Regions from separate parts of the Cupriavidus sp. genome, predicted to be linked through region 1. Evidence: riboswitches for the same ligand, from Rfam matches in the RefSeq annotation. Region 1 holds a riboswitch; the other holds the start of a gene.
What was found. Region 1 has a riboswitch for glycine ahead of ACO550_RS09470 (D-amino acid dehydrogenase). Riboswitches for the same ligand answer to the same signal wherever they lie in the genome.

Region 1 (7,847 bases):
GCGCATGCGCGAATGTCGTGCACGCCATCGGAAAATGCGCCGCCTAGGTACTAGTCCCGATGGTGCGCCGACAATGATGATGACGGTGATGCCATAACGTTATCACCATGAAAATATATGATTTTCAGGCCGGCGTGTTTGCCTGAATACTGCATCGCCAAGGACATGCCCTGCCCTTTGCGCGATGGATGCCAGCACATACGGTCTCCACGATTCCCCCAAAACCAGTTCGTGGAGTACCCGCATGAACGACGCAACCCTGCCCGCCGGCGCGCCGCTCGCAACATCCGCATCATCCACCGCACCAGCCACAGGATCCGCCACGCCAGCGCGGCCCGCGGCACGGCAGAGCCAGTTCCGCCTGATTGCCGCCTGCTCGATCGGCAATGCGCTGGAGATGTTCGATTTCACGGTGTACAGCTTCTTCTCGCTGCTGATCGGCAAGCTGTTCTTTCCATCCGATAGCCCGTACGGTTCGCTGTTGCTGGCCGTGGCCACGTTCGGCATCGGCTTCATCATGCGCCCACTTGGTGGCGTGGTGATCGGCAACTACGCAGACCGTCGCGGTCGCAAGGCAGCCATGTCGCTGACCATTGGGCTGATGGTAATCGGCACGCTGTGCATTGCGTTGGCGCCGACGTATGCCGTGGCCGGTGTGTATGGCTCCCTCACGATCCTGGCAGGCCGCCTGTTGCAGGGCTTCTCGCTTGGTGGCGAAATCGGTGCCTCCACTGCCATGCTGATGGAGGGTGGCGATGTGAAGGGCCGCGGCTGGCGCGTCAGCTGGCAGATTGGCAGCCAGGGTATTTCCGCGCTGGCCGGCGCGGCCACCGGTGCCACGCTCTACGCCGTGTTGTCCACCGAGGCACTCGAAAGCTGGGGCTGGCGCGTGCCGTTCCTGCTGGGCTTGCTGATTGCACCGGTGGGACTCTATATCCGCGCCAAGCTCGATGAAACGCACGAGGCCGATGCCCATGCACCGAGCCCGGTCGGCGAACTGTTCCGCCGCCATGCAGGCAAGGTGGCGCTGGGCATCCTGTCCACCACCGCGGGTACCGCAACGATGTACCTCGTGGTGTTCTTCATGCCCACATACATGATTCGCGTGCTCCATATGCCGACCTCGCTGTCGTACCTGTCGGGGTGCGTCACCGGTGTCACGCTGCTGGTGGTCTCGCTGATCGCCGGCAAGCTGGCAGACCGGCTTACCTACCGCAAGCCGCTGGTGGCCGGCTCGCTGCTGTTCAGCCTGGTCGCCGTCTATCCCGCGTTCTGGCTCATGAACACCTATCCGAGCGTACCGCTGGTGCTGGGCCTGTCCGCACTGCTGACTGCCAGCATCAACCTGGGCACCACGCCGATGTTCCTGATGCTGCTCGAAATGCTGCCGGCTGGCGTGCGTGCCACGGGGCTGGCCGTGATCTACAGCGTGGGGGTGACCGTATTCGGCGGCTCCTCGCAGTTCATCGTCACATGGCTGCTGGCCAAGACCGGCAACCCGATGTCCCCTGCCTTCTACATGATGGCGTGCGGGCTGCTGGCGCTGGTCGCCGTGCTGCGCATTGCCGAGAAACGCGAACACTGATTCCCAAGATCCTCCAAGGAAACCCACATGACCCGCGAATCCACGCTTACCCCGTTCCAGTTGCTGCCGCACCTGCTGCCGGCCATCGACACCGAAACCTTCGTCAATATCCGCCGCCAGATCCATGCGCAGCCCGAGCTTGGCTTTGAAGTTGGTGCCACCAGCAAGCTCGTGGCCACCTTGCTGGAAAGCTGGGGCTACGAAGTGCATACCGGTATCGGCAAGAGCGGTGTGGTGGGGCAACTCAAGGTCGGCAACGGCACGCGCCGGCTCGGAATCCGCGCCGACATGGACGCGCTGCCAATCGTCGAGGCCACGGGCCTGCCCTATGCCAGCAAGACGCACGGCCGCATGCATGCGTGCGGCCATGATGGCCATACCGCAATCCTGCTGGCGGCGGCCAAGGCTCTTGCCGATTCGCGCAGCTTCGACGGCACGCTGAACGTAATTTTCCAGCCCGACGAAGAGAACCTGTGCGGTGCGCGCGCAATGATCGAGGACGGCCTGTTCGAGCGCTTTCCATGCGATGCCATCTACGCGCTGCACAACATGCCCGGTGTGCCGGCCGGTTCGTTCCGCGTGCTGACGGGTCCGGTAAGCCTGTCGTCCGATGTGGCCGACATCACCATCCGGGGTGTAGGCGGGCACGGCGCGATGCCGCATCGCTCGAAGGACCCGATTGCCGCGTCTGCCGCCATCATCACGGCCTTGCAGACCGTGGTGGCGCGTAATGTGGCGCCCGACGATACGGCCGTGGTCTCGGTCGGCTTTATCCATGCCGGTGCCACGCACAACGTGATTCCCGAGGAAGTGAAGCTCGGCCTCAATATCCGCGCCGCGCGGCCTGAAACACGCGCGCTGGTGGAGGCACGCATTTTCGATATCGTGAGCCTGACGGCACAAGCCCATGGCGTGACCGCGCAGATCGACTATCGGCAACTGACGCCGCCGATGGTCAATGCCGAAGTCCCGACTGCGCTGGCCGCGGACGTCTGCAAGGAACTGGTTGGCGACGACCAGGTCGTGACCCAGGCACCGAAGGGCCTGAACGGCAGCGAGGATTTTGCGTGGATGCTCAATGCGGTGCCCGGCTGCTACCTGATCCTGGGCAATGGCGAGGGCGAGTTCGGCGGGTGCATGGTGCACAACCCCGGCTATGACTTCAACGACCAGGTGCTGCCACTGGGTGCCGCGGCATGGGTGCGGCTGGCGCAACGATTCCTGGTAGCCGCAGCCTGAAGATCTGTGGCATAGTTGTCACCGTTGTGTCCCGCGATATCGGGAGAGCCCGTGTCTGTCACCCGGCAGGCGCGGCGCCGAAGGAGCAACCGCCCCGGAAACTCTCAGGCAAAAGGACCGGTATCGCCAGTGCACTCTGAAGAACCCCGGCTTGTACGTCAGCCGGCGGTACCGAAGGAGCAAGCGATGCACGCGCAAGCCAGGTCTTGCGCGCTGCGCGCGAATCTCTCAGGTCAAGGACAGAGGGGGCGTCCGCGAAGCGCATGGTGCGCCGTGGACTGCCATCCCATGACGTCCTGGAAGACCTTCTCATGAAATCCATTGCAGTGATTGGCGGCGGGATTACCGGCGTCACGACCGCTTACGCTCTCGCCAAGCGCGGGTTCTCCGTCACGCTGTTCGAACGCCATCGCTATGCGGCGATGGAAACGTCGTTTGCCAACGGCGGGCAATTGTCGGCATCGAATGCCGAAGTCTGGACGCACTGGTCCACGCTGGCCAAGGGCATCAAGTGGATGCTGCGCAACGATGCGCCGCTGCTGGTCAACCCGCGTCCGAGCTGGCACAAGCTGAGCTGGTTTGCCGAGTTCATCGCGTCGATGCCGCACTATCGCGCCAACACGGTCGAAACCGCACGGCTGGCCATTGCCGCGCGGCAGCACCTGTTCGCGTGGGCCGATGCCGAAGGCATCGACTTCGATCTGAAGCGGCGCGGCATCCTGCATATCTATCGCAACAAGGCCGGCTTCGATCATGCGGGTAGCGTGTCGAAACTGCTGGCCGAGGGCGGCCTGGAACGCCGCGCGGTCACGCCCGACGAGATGCGTGCGATCGAGCCGACGCTGGCCGGGCAGTACTACGGTGGCTACTTCACCGAGAGCGACTCGACGGGCGACATCCACAAATTCACCAACGGCCTGGCAGTTGCGATCCGTCGCCTGGAAGTGCAGACGCTTTACAACCAGGATGTGCGCTCGGTATCGACGACGGGCCGCCGCGCCACGGTCGTGTCCGCGGAAGACGGCCTGCCCGCCTCACACGAGTTCGATGGCGTGGTGGTCTGTGCGGGCGTGGCCAGTCGCACCTTCGCACAGCAACTGGGCGATCGCGTGAACATCTATCCCGTCAAGGGCTACTCGATCACCGTGAACCTGAACGACGCCGAAAGCCAGGCCAGCGCGCCCGTGGTGAGCCTGCTCGACGATGAAACCAAGCTCGTGACCAGCCGCCTGGGTGTGGACCGCTTCCGCGTGGCCGGCACGGCCGAATTCAACGGCATCAATCGCGATATTCGCGCGGACCGGATTCGTCCGCTGATCGACTGGGTGCACGCATGCTTCCCCGGCGTGAGCACGCGCAACGTAGTGCCCTGGGCAGGGCTGCGTCCCATGATGCCAAACATGATGCCGCGCGTAGGACGTGGCCATGCGGCAAACGTGTTCTACAACACCGGGCATGGGCATCTGGGCTGGACGCTGTCGGCCGTTACGGCGGAGATGGTCGGGGATGTCGTGCGGCAGTCGGCGGCGCAGGAGGATGGGCGCGTGGTGGTTGGTGGTGGTGCGCAAGGAGTGAGGGCTGGGGCAGCTTGACGCGCCCTGCCCTCTCCCCCGCCCCTCTCCCGCTCGCGGGAGAGGGCCAGCGCATCAATAACCGACCGCGCTGAACTGCCCTTTCTGGGCCTTATAAATGAAAAAGCCCCGCTCGTTGAGCGGGGCTTTCGAATTGGTGCCCAGAAGAGGACTCGAACCTCCACAGTGTTGCCACCGCTAGGACCTGAACCTAGTGCGTCTACCAATTCCGCCATCTGGGCTTCGTTTCGCTGCATTACTGCTGCGACGCGAGCCGCGAATTCTACAGAAGCTTTGGGAATTTGCAAGCCCTTTCTTGCAGCAACTGCGGATCAGCTATTCAAACCCCAAGATACACGCTGCCGTCGAGCACGTAGCGGTTGCGGCCGGCACGTTTGGCACGGTACATCGCACTGTCCGCGCGGTGCAGCAATGGCTCAAGGCGCGGCGCTTCCGGCACCGCGCATACCGCGCCCACGCTGATCGTGACGAAGGGCTGCACCGGCGTGCCATGGTGGGAAATGCCAAGCTCCCGTACCGCTGCCACCATGGCACGCGCGATATTGCGCGTTTCCTCGATGCTGGAATCCGGCAGCACCACGGCAAACTCCTCGCCGCCTAGCCTTGCGCAGAACTGCGCGCCACGCAGCGCGCGCGTCAGCGCCAGTGCCACTTGCCGCAGGCATTCGTCACCGGCCGGATGCCCATAGAGGTCGTTGTACTGCTTGAACAGATCGACGTCGAGGATCAGCAGGCCGATCTCCTTGCCGCGCTCGCAGGCACGCGCCACGGCGACTAGTGACTCGCGCTGGAAGTAGCGGCGGTTCGGGATGCCGGTCAGCGCGTCGATATCGAGGTCCGCCTGTACGCGCGAGAGTTGCTCGGCAGTTTCGCCAAGCTGGGTGGCCAACGCCAGTTCACGCGACTGGTAGCGGCTGATATCGCGCATGAACACGAGCAGGCCGATCTGCTTACCGTCCATGCGGCGCACCGGCTCGACGGTCAGTTCATAGGCCGCGCCTTCAGGAATATATGGCAGCGCATCGCCGGGCCCATTCAGCGCATCGTGCCATCCCGGCGGCGGAAGCTGGCCATGACGTAGCTCAGTCATCAGCGCAATCGCCGCCGGATTGAATTCGACAATGCGTCCGTCGGCGCCCAGGATCACGCAGCCTTCGCGAATCGTGTCGAATACGCGTAGCCGCGCATAGTGGCCGGTGTCCTCCAGATGCGTGCGCAACGCGCAGATCCAGACCAGCACGGTCATCAGTGAAAACGTGGCCGGCGTCAGATCGCCACCGAGTGGTCCGGTCCAGCGGTACAGGTAGGCGACATGCGTGACCAGCGGCAGCAGCAGGCCAGCCATCAGCACATTGCGTCCCCGAACCGACAACGCCGCATTGGGAACCTTGGCCGTGGCCAGGAAATACATGCTGAGGCCGAGCAGTGCGTAGGTCCACGCCGCTGCGGCCGTATAGCCGATGCCGTGATGGAAAACCGCGCCTGGCGCCACGCCGGGTGGCATCAGGTCGATCGAGGTCCAGATCAGGCGATGGCGCTCGTTTGTGAATACCAGCGCCACGGTCAATACCGCGACCAGTACCGGCACCCATAACAGCGACCATGGCACGACAAAGCGCGGCCGACTGACATGCACCATGGCCACCAGCCACCCGATCGGTACCGCGACGATCCCGAGGTACTGGAACTTGGCCCAGAAAATCCGGCCTGCCAACTCGGTCTCGCTGATTTCCAGCAGGCGGCCACCGCTCCAGATGGTTACGCCAGCCGCCAGGACCAGGAACGCGCGGACGGTTGGATCATCGCGCCGCGGCCAGGCGGCGACGGCCATGCCCGCACTGCACACCACGGCAATGGTCAGGCAAAGGACGAGAGGATACGATGGCATGAAGATTGGCCGTACCGGATGTCGACCCCGTCCGGCAGTGCGGGGCGAACCATTATAGGCCTCGGCGGTCCGACCCTGGCGCGCGGCCACCACTGTTGCCGCGCTCGACCAACAATCCGGAAACCTGACGTGCCCTTAATTATCCTCGGCCTGGCCGTAATCGCGGCCTTTATCTACGGGCTGGTAAGGCTCTACCAGAAGGTGGGAGCCGCCTTTGGCGCGCTGGCAGGAGCCGCCGCCGTGCTGGCAATCCTGGCGGCGCTGACCGCGCTGTTCCTGGCCTGGCTACGACGCTACCGGGCCCTCCATGGCCGGCGTATCAAGGGCGAACGCGTACTGACGCTGAGCGGTGACTGGGGCAGCCTGAAGATCGATGCCGAGCGCAAGAACGGGGTACTGGAAATGGACGGCCAGCGCGAGGTGCTGATCTTCGCCGACATCGCCGCGGCCCGCCCCGAAGCACGTCAGGGTCGCTGGTATCTGCTGCTGACCCTGCATCACCACAAACAGGCGGAATGGATCATTCCGATGCCTGACCGGGACGCGGCCAGCCGCTGGGAAAAGATCTTCCGACTGGCGGCGGCACAGAAGCTGTGAGCGACGGTAGTGCCTGCTTGTGGTGGTGGTGGCGGCTTGCTAGCCGCAGAACGGCTCGCCCATTGGTTTGAGACGAATGCCCGGTGCGAGCCGGGTCCATGGCAGGTCCGCCGGATCGGCGGTCATTGGACCGGGTGCCTTGGCCACGAGCACCGCATGAGCAATACCCTGGAAGTCGGCCCGGAAGTGCACCGAACTCTTGTTCACGAGGATCTTCATGGCCTCGGGCTCGACGCCGCCAACACGGTACAGGTTGCGATCCAGCATCTGCGCCTTGCCGGCACTGACCACCACCCGGACACCATCGATCGCCAGCAGGGCCACGGGGCCGACATCGGCCTGCATGCCATGCATCATCGGGCCACCAAAGCGGCATACGCCATCAGACACCTGCAACACTTGAAAGCGCCCCTGCAGCGGCTCGTCTCCCGGCACACCTGAAACGCCCCCCAGCGCGACCTCCAGCGTCGCGCCCGCACCTGCGCGATGGGCCGCGGCAGCCACGGCCGGATCCCAGATCAGGCCGATTGCCGCGCCTTGCGCACCGTTGCGCAGTAGCGCACGCAACATGCCCATGGTGTTCGAATCACCGCCAGCACCCGGGTTGTCCTGGGTATCGGCGATCACTACCGGCCGCGTGGCGCCCTCGGCCAGCCGCATGGCCTCGCGCACTGCATCATCCGGTGACAGGAACGGAACTTCCCATGCCGCTTCCTCGGCCAGCATGCGGTCATGCAGCAACTGCACCGCGGCTTGCACCGCATCGGCATCCTCACCGTAGCCCCAGATAACCGGACCACATTCCGGAAAATCGGCTGCCGGAAACCCTGGCGCGAACGACAACGACACCAGACCGTCGGACTCCAGCTCAGCAAGCTTTGCGTACATACCTTGCGCTGGCTCCAGCATCGTGCACATGCCGTTGATCGGAATCAGGAACGGCAGG
Region 2 (7,847 bases), on a different contig from region 1:
CGGCGGCCATCGAACACGCGACGCCGACTTCGCCCTGGCAGCCCACTTCGGCGCCCGAGATCGACGCGTTGAGCTTGTAGAGCAGCCCGATAGCGCCGGCGGTCAGCAGGAAGTCGACCACGCCCTGGCGATTCGCACCGGGAATGAAGCGGTCATAGTAGTGCAGCACCGCGGGGATGATGCCGGCGGCGCCGTTGGTTGGCGCAGTGACCACGCGGCCGCCCGCGGCATTTTCCTCATTGACGGCGATCGCATAGAGATTGACCCAGTCCATCACCGAAAGCGGATCGGACAGCGCGCGTTCGGCCTGCTGCGTCAAATGGCGATACAGCTCGGGGGCGCGCCGCTTCACCTTGAACGGGCCCGGCAGTTGGCCATCGGTGCGGCAACCGCGCGATACACATTGCTGCATGACGTCCCAGATATGCAGCAGGCCATTGACCACTTCGGTTTCGGAGCGCCACGTCAGCTCGTTCTCGCGCATCAGTTGCGCGATCGACTTGCCATTGGCATGCGCCATGTCCAGCATCGCCCGTCCGCTGCGGAACGGATGCGGCAACTGCATCTCCGCCACCTGCAGCTGGGTATTTGCCGCCCCGGCCGTGACCACGAAGCCGCCGCCCACCGACAGGTAGCGTGCTTCGCGCAAGGTGTTGCCATCGGCATCGTACGCATGAAACTTCATGCCGTTCGGATGCTCGGCCATCGCTTCGCGACGATAGAACGCAATATGCTCGCGCTCGACGAACGGCACCGTATGCTTGCCCAGCAGCGTGAGCAGTTTTCCCGAACGCAAGGCGGCCAGCTTTTCGTCGATGGCGTCCGGATCGACCGTGTCCGGCGCTTCACCCATCAGGCCCAGGATGACACCCTTGTCGGTGCCGTGACCCTTGCCGGTCGCACCGAGCGACCCGTACAGCTCCGCGCGCACGCTTGCCACCTGGGGTAGCAGGCCATCGCGTTCCAGGCCCTGCGCGAACATCAGGGCCGCGCGCATCGGACCCACGGTGTGCGAGCTCGACGGGCCAATGCCCACCTTGAACAGATCGAAAACGCTGACTGCCACGGCTGACTCCAGGAATATGCCGGCGCTAGACCGGCGTGTCGATATCGAACCTGTCCGGCTGGCGCCATAGCGTGCCGGGGGTGGTGTGATCGGAGGAATCGAGCGGCCGCTCCTTCATCTTCACACTGATGGAGCCGTCGGTTTCGAGAATGGCGAAATGCACGTCATCCACGCGCGTACAGCCGTTGCGCCGCAGTGCCTTGTGCAGTTCATGCGTGCTGATGCGCTCGCGGCGCATCACTTCCTCGAACACCTGGCCCTGGTGGATCACGATCTGCGGCCGGCCGCCGACCAGCGCTTCGAAGCGCCGGCTGCGCCAGGTGAAATAGCCAAGCGTGCTATCGGTCAGGAACAGCGTGCCCGCCAGGATCAGACCGCCCAGTACCGAGTTGTCGCCGGCGTTCATCGCGTTCTGCACCGCGTTCGAGATGATCAGCAGCAACACCAGGTCGAACGGTGTGAGCTGGCCAATCTGGCGTTTGCCCGACAGGCGCATCAGCACCAGGATGGCCACATAGACGATCAGCCCGCGCACTACGAATTCCCACCAGGGAACACTCAGCGTCCACATGAATGAGACCTCCGCTCCGGAACCGCGCCGCACGCCGGCGCTCGCAGTTTGAGCATAGCCTGTGGAAGGCGTCCGCGTGTATCGGACGCCGCCCGACAGGCTAACGGGCTAACGGGCTAACGGACTGAGCGGCGCACTCCGGCTTACTCTTCTGCGTACTCGCTCATCGGCACGCACGAGCAGAACAGGTTGCGGTCGCCGTACACGTTGTCGGCACGGCCCACCGGCGGCCAGTACTTCTGCGTGCGCAGCGATGCCACCGGGTACGCGGCTTCCTCGCGCGTGTACTTGTGATTCCACTCGTTACCGACCACCACGGCCGCGGTATGCGGTGCGTGCTTGAGAGGATTGTCGTCGCGGTCGAAGCTGCCGTCTTCCACGCGCGCGATTTCGCCACGGGTGGCGATCATGGCGTCGATGAAGCGGTCGAGCTCGTGCAACGCCTCGCTTTCGGTCGGCTCGATCATCAGCGTGCCCGGCACCGGGAAGCTCATGGTCGGGGCGTGGAAACCGTAGTCCATCAGGCGCTTGGCTACGTCCTCGTTGGAGATGCCCGTGGTTTTCTGCAGCGGACGCAGGTCCAGGATGCACTCGTGCGCCACCAGGCCGTGCTGGCCCGTGTACAGCACCGGGAAGTGCGGCGACAGGCGTCGTGCCACATAGTTGGCGGTCAGGATCGCATTCTCGGTGGCGGCGGTCAGGCCGCTCGAGCCCATCATGGCGACATACATCCACGAGATCGGCAGAATGCTGGCCGAGCCGAACGGCGCGGCCGAGATGCCGCCGATGCCGTTGTCGTCACGACGGTAGCCAACGCTGTCCTGGTTCGGCAGGAAGTCCGCCAGGTGCGCGCCTACCGCGACCGGGCCCACGCCGGGGCCTCCGCCGCCGTGCGGAATGCAGAACGTCTTGTGCAGGTTCAGGTGCGACACGTCGCCACCGAATTGGCCCGGCGCGGCCACGCCGACCATTGCGTTCATGTTTGCGCCGTCGACATAGACCTGGCCACCGTGCTGGTGCACGATCTCGCAGATCTGTTGCACGCCCTGTTCGAACACGCCATGCGTGGACGGGTACGTGATCATGATCGCGGCCAGGTTCTTGCTGTGCTGCTCGGCCTTTTTCGCCAGGTCTTGCAGGTCGACGTTGCCGTTCTCGTCGCAGGCCACCACCACCACCTTCATGCCGGCCATCTGGGCCGATGCCGGGTTGGTGCCGTGCGCCGACGACGGGATCAGGCAGATGTCGCGATGGCTTTCACCACGGCTGGCGTGATACGCGTGAATGATCAGCAGGCCTGCGTACTCGCCCTGCGAGCCGGCGTTGGGCTGCAGGCTCACCGCGGCATAGCCGGTCGCCGCGCACAGCATGGCTTCGAGCTGGTCGATCATCTCGCGGTAGCCCACGGTCTGGTCCAGCGGTGCGAACGGATGGATGTTGCTGAATTCGGGCCACGTCACCGGAATCATTTCGCTGGTGGCGTTGAGCTTCATCGTGCATGAACCCAGCGGAATCATGGTGCGGTCCAGCGCGAGGTCCTTGTCGGCCAGCGAGCGCAGATAGCGCAGCATCTCGTGCTCGGCGTGGTGCGTGTTGAACACCGGGTGCGTCAGGTAAGCACTCTGGCGTGCCAGCGCAGCCGGGAAGCCCTCGCCAACCGTGGCTTCGATCTTGTCGAACTCGGGTACCGGCTTGCCGTGCGCGAAGATTTCCCACAGCGCGATCACGTCATCGCGCGATGCGGTCTCGTCCAGCGAGATGCCGATGCGCGTGGCGCCCGCATGGCGCAGGTTGATGCCGCGCGCAGTAGCCGAGGCATGGAACGCTTCGGTGTTGAAGCCGGTTTCCAGTGTCAGCGTATCGAAGAACGTGGCATTCACTGGCGTATGGCCCAGCGTCTTCAGGCCGGCGGCCAGCGTGGCGGTCAGGCGGTGAACGCGTTGCGCGATGCGCTTCAAGCCCTGCGGGCCATGGTAGACCGCGTACATCGACGCCATTACGGCCAGCAGTACCTGAGCGGTACAGATATTCGAGGTCGCCTTCTCGCGACGGATGTGCTGTTCGCGGGTCTGCAGCGCCAGGCGATAGGCTTTGTTGCCTTGCGCGTCGATCGTTACGCCCACCAGGCGGCCCGGCATCGAACGCTTGAAGTCGTCCTTGACGGCCATGTAGCCCGCGTGCGGACCACCGAAACCCAGCGGCACGCCAAAGCGCTGCGAGTTACCCACCGCCACGTCGGCACCCCATTCACCCGGCGCCACCACCAGCGTCAGGGCCAGCAGGTCGGCGGCAGCCACCACGAGGCCACCGGCCGCATGCACGGCTTCGGCGATCGCGCGGTAGTCGGCGACATCGCCGTTCACGCCCGGGTACTGCAGCAGCACGCCGAATGCATGCGCCTGCGCGGCGTCGGCCGCAGGGCCGACCTTGACTTCGATACCGAGCGGCAGGGCGCGCGTGCGTACCACTTCCAGCGTTTGCGGCAGCACGTCGTCGGCCACGTAGAACGTGTTCGATGCGTGCTTGTTCACGCGTTGCAGCAGCGTCATGGCTTCGGCCGCGGCGGTGCCTTCATCGAGCATCGACGCATTGGCGATATCCAGGCCGGTCAGGTCAGTGACCATCTGCTGGAAGTTCAGCATGGCTTCCAGGCGACCTTGCGAGATTTCGGGCTGGTAGGGCGTGTACGCGGTGTACCAGGCCGGGTTCTCGAAGATATTGCGCAGGATGACGCCCGGCGTGAGCGTGTTGTAGTAGCCCTGGCCGATAAAGGTCTTGAGCACGCGATTCTTGCCAGCCAGGCCGCGCAGGCGGGCCAGTGCGGCTTCCTCTGTCAGCGGCGCGGTGAATTCACCAAGCGACATGCCATCGCGGCGGCGGATCGCGGCGGGCACCACGGCGTCGATCAGCGCGGCGCGGCTGTCAAAGCCGAGCACCTTGAGCATGTGTTGCTGTTCGGCGGAGTCGGGGCCGATATGGCGAGCGGCGAAGGCGTCGCGCGCCTCCAGTTCGGCCAGCGTGGGCCGTGCACCTTGGGCGGCAGCGTTCATGGGAAGCGGGGCGTTCATGGCAAGGAATCTCGTGGGGCACGCGGCGGCAGGTGGTCAGCCTGGCCGCCGCGCGCGGCATCAAACAGTCAGCGCAATCAGGCGCCGACGCTGGCCTTGTAGGCGTCGACGTTCATCAGGCCGTTCACATCGTCGCCGTTGGCCGGCTTGAGCTTGAACAGCCATGCATCGAATGCGTTGGCGTTGACCGATTCCGGCGCAGCCGAGGCGGCGTCGTTGACGGCGATCACTTCGCCGGCTACCGGCGCGTAGATGTCGGAAGCCGCCTTGACGGACTCCACCACGGCCAGCGCGTCGCCAGCGCCGACCGACTTGCCCACTTCAGGCAGTTCCAGGAATACGATGTCGCCCAGCGCGTCCTGCGCGTGGTCGGTGATGCCGATCGTCAGCGTGCCGTCGGATTCGACGCGCACCCATTCGTGCGACTCGGTGTACTTCAGGTCAGCGGGGAAATTCATGAGGTTCTCCGGGATACAGTGTGTTTCTTGTTTCAAGCACCCGCCGCAGCATGTGGGCTCGAGCGGACGGGTGAAAGGGCGACCGTTGTTGTGAAGCCGGGCGATGCCTCAGCTCACGAGTGCCTTGCCATTGCGCACAAACGGCAGTTTAACCACAGTCGCGGTCAGTTTGCGGTCGCGAATCTCGACCTGGACGTCGGTACCGGGCGTGATCTCGCGGGGCAGGCTGGCAAAAGCGATCGACAGTTGCAGCGACGGGCTGAACGTGCCGCTGGTGATCTCGCCGTCGCCGGCTGCGGTAATGACCTTCTGGTGCGCGCGCAGCACGCCACCCTTGTCGCGCAGGATCAGGCCCGCGAAAGTCTTGCGTTGTCCGTCTTGCTGCAATGCGGCCTTGCCGACGAAATCGCGCTCGCTTTGCAGGTCCACGGTCCAGGACAGGCCCGCGTCGAGCGGCGAGGTGTGAATATCCATGTCCTGGCCATACAGGTTCATGCCGGCTTCCAGGCGCAGCGTGTCGCGTGCGCCCAGGCCGGCAGGGCGTACGCCCGCGGCGGACAGCTTTTCCCAGATCCCGGCGACGTTCTCGGCGGGCACCACCAGCTCGAAACCGTCTTCACCGGTATAGCCGGTACGCGCCACCATCAGTTCGCCCATGCCGGGGTCCTGCACGACGAGCGCATTGAACGGCTTCAGCGCCTCGGCGGGCTGGGTGGACGGGAACGCCTGATAGACCTTGGCGCGCGCATTCGGGCCTTGCACGGCCACGATGGCCAGCTTGCCGGCGCCGGCCGGCGCCACATCGCCGCGGCGCGGGGTGATGGTCACGCCGCTGCCGGTGGCGGCATTGCGCGTCACGATCCATTCGAGATCGCCGACGGCCGTGCTGGCATTCACCACCAGGCGGAAATGGTCCTCGGCAAAGAAGTAGACGATCAGGTCGTCGATCACGCCGCCTTTTTCATCGAGCATGCACGAATACAGTGCCTTGCCCGGTGTTTGCAGCTTGTCCACATTGTTGGCCAGCAGGCCGCGCAGGAAAGCACGTGTGTTGGCGCCATGAAGGTCCACCACGCACATGTGCGAGACGTCGAACATGCCGGCATCGGCGCGCACGGCATTGTGTTCCTCGATCTGCGAGCCGTAGTTGACCGGCATGTCCCAGCCGCCGAAGTCGACCATACGGGCGCCGAGGGCGCGGTGGATAGCGTTGAGGGGCGTGGCCTGGAGCGTCATGGGTATCCTCGGATCGAAAACGAAAAAAGGGTCATCCGCCGCAACGCTCGGCCGCACCAATGTGCAACCAATCCGCTGCGGCGGATGACCCCTCTGTCCTCGATACCTGAGAGATTACAAAGCTTGCGCTTCGTGCGCCCCTTCGGTGGACATGCTCACCCTGCATTCAGCAGCGGCGGATGTCGCTCTCCAGAGTGCGGCATGCATTGTGTGCATGTTGCATGCCGATCCGGTCGGTCCATGGTGCCTGAGAGTTTTTGGGTAGTTCCCCTTCGGCGGCGCAATGACTGCGCGCTCTCCCGGCCGGATGCGCGAGAATGTACGGGACCGGTCTGCCTTTGTCAAACGCGGGCAGCCGGTCTCGCCCCCGGCATTGATCACCGGACCCCCGGCCGGCTAGCGGCGGTCCTTCGTCACCACGTTACCGACCACGCCACCCACGGCCGCACCGCCCAGCGTACCCAGCGCGCTACCGTCGGTCAGTACGGCGCCGCCCAGCGCACCCGCACCCGCGCCGATTGCCGTATTCCGTTGTTTCGGGGTCATGTCGGCGCAACCGGCAAAGGTCACCAGCGTCACGCCGATCAGCGCCACTTTTGAAAGCGTGCGAACTGTTTTCATGATGGGCTCCTTGAGGTCATCGATGTCATCGTTTCCGATGTGTTGAAGTTGTCTCCCGTGACGGTGGCGCAGCGCGCCTGAACCGGGCGGTCGTGATCGATAAGAGGCAAGCTCCATGCCCCGGGTGCGGTCGCTTTACGATTGTTACCGTCGTGAAACGCCTGCTGTCGGACACCGCCGGACAAGCCTGCCGCGGGCTTGAGCGCGTGTTAACATCGACGCCTTTCGCGACACGCCTGCCGCGTGCGCTTTTCGCCCTCTCGCCGGTTTCATTCCCTGCCTCATGACCCACGGACTCAACGCCGCGCAATCCGAAGCCGTCCGCTACCTGGACGGCCCCTGCCTTGTGCTGGCGGGCGCCGGCTCCGGCAAGACGCGCGTGATCACGCAGAAAATTGCCCACCTGATCGAGGACAAGGGGTTCGAGCCACGTCACATTGCGGCGGTGACCTTCACCAACAAGGCGGCCAAGGAAATGCAGGAGCGCATTGGCAAGCTCATGGAGGGCAAGACCACGCGCGAAGGGAAGCGCATTCCACTCAAGCAGCTGACCGTTTGTACGTTTCACTCGCTCGGCGTGCAAATCTTGCGCATGGAAGCCGAGCATGTCGGGTTGAAGCCGCAGTTCTCGATCATGGATTCGGACGACTGCTTCGGTCTGGTGCAGGAGCAACTGGGCACCACCGACAAGAAGCTGATCCGCAGTGTGCAGGGCACCATCTCGCTGTGGAAGAACGGCATGGTCGATCCCGAGACGGCGCTCGCGCAGGCGGCCAACGCCGATGAGCACCAGGCGGCCATGGTGTATCGCAACTACGTGGCCACGC

Region 2: it holds a riboswitch for glycine, as region 1 does, so the genes downstream of both, gcvT (glycine cleavage system aminomethyltransferase GcvT) here and ACO550_RS09470 (D-amino acid dehydrogenase) in region 1, are expected to answer to the same signal.

The regions. Positions count from the first base shown of each region.
Region 1 is NZ_DBHKYV010000004.1:206,638-214,484, reverse strand. Features, by position in the region: gene ACO550_RS09480 (MFS transporter) at 245-1,585, shown strand; gene ACO550_RS09475 (amidohydrolase) at 1,613-2,824, shown strand; glycine riboswitch at 2,855-2,954, shown strand; glycine riboswitch at 2,955-3,077, shown strand; gene ACO550_RS09470 (D-amino acid dehydrogenase) at 3,088-4,416, shown strand; tRNA gene ACO550_RS09465 (tRNA-Leu) at 4,551-4,637, opposite strand; gene ACO550_RS09460 (GGDEF domain-containing protein) at 4,736-6,304, opposite strand; gene ACO550_RS09455 (hypothetical protein) at 6,434-6,901, shown strand; gene ACO550_RS09450 (M81 family metallopeptidase) at 6,941-7,847, opposite strand, start outside.
Region 2 is NZ_DBHKYV010000012.1:118,491-126,337, reverse strand. Features, by position in the region: gene ACO550_RS17065 (L-serine ammonia-lyase) at 1-1,066, opposite strand, end outside; gene ACO550_RS17060 (DUF421 domain-containing protein) at 1,092-1,637, opposite strand; gene gcvP (aminomethyl-transferring glycine dehydrogenase) at 1,781-4,705, opposite strand; gene gcvH (glycine cleavage system protein GcvH) at 4,783-5,163, opposite strand; gene gcvT (glycine cleavage system aminomethyltransferase GcvT) at 5,272-6,399, opposite strand; glycine riboswitch at 6,483-6,602, opposite strand; glycine riboswitch at 6,624-6,711, opposite strand; gene ACO550_RS17040 (YMGG-like glycine zipper-containing protein) at 6,796-7,020, opposite strand; gene ACO550_RS17035 (UvrD-helicase domain-containing protein) at 7,304-7,847, shown strand, end outside.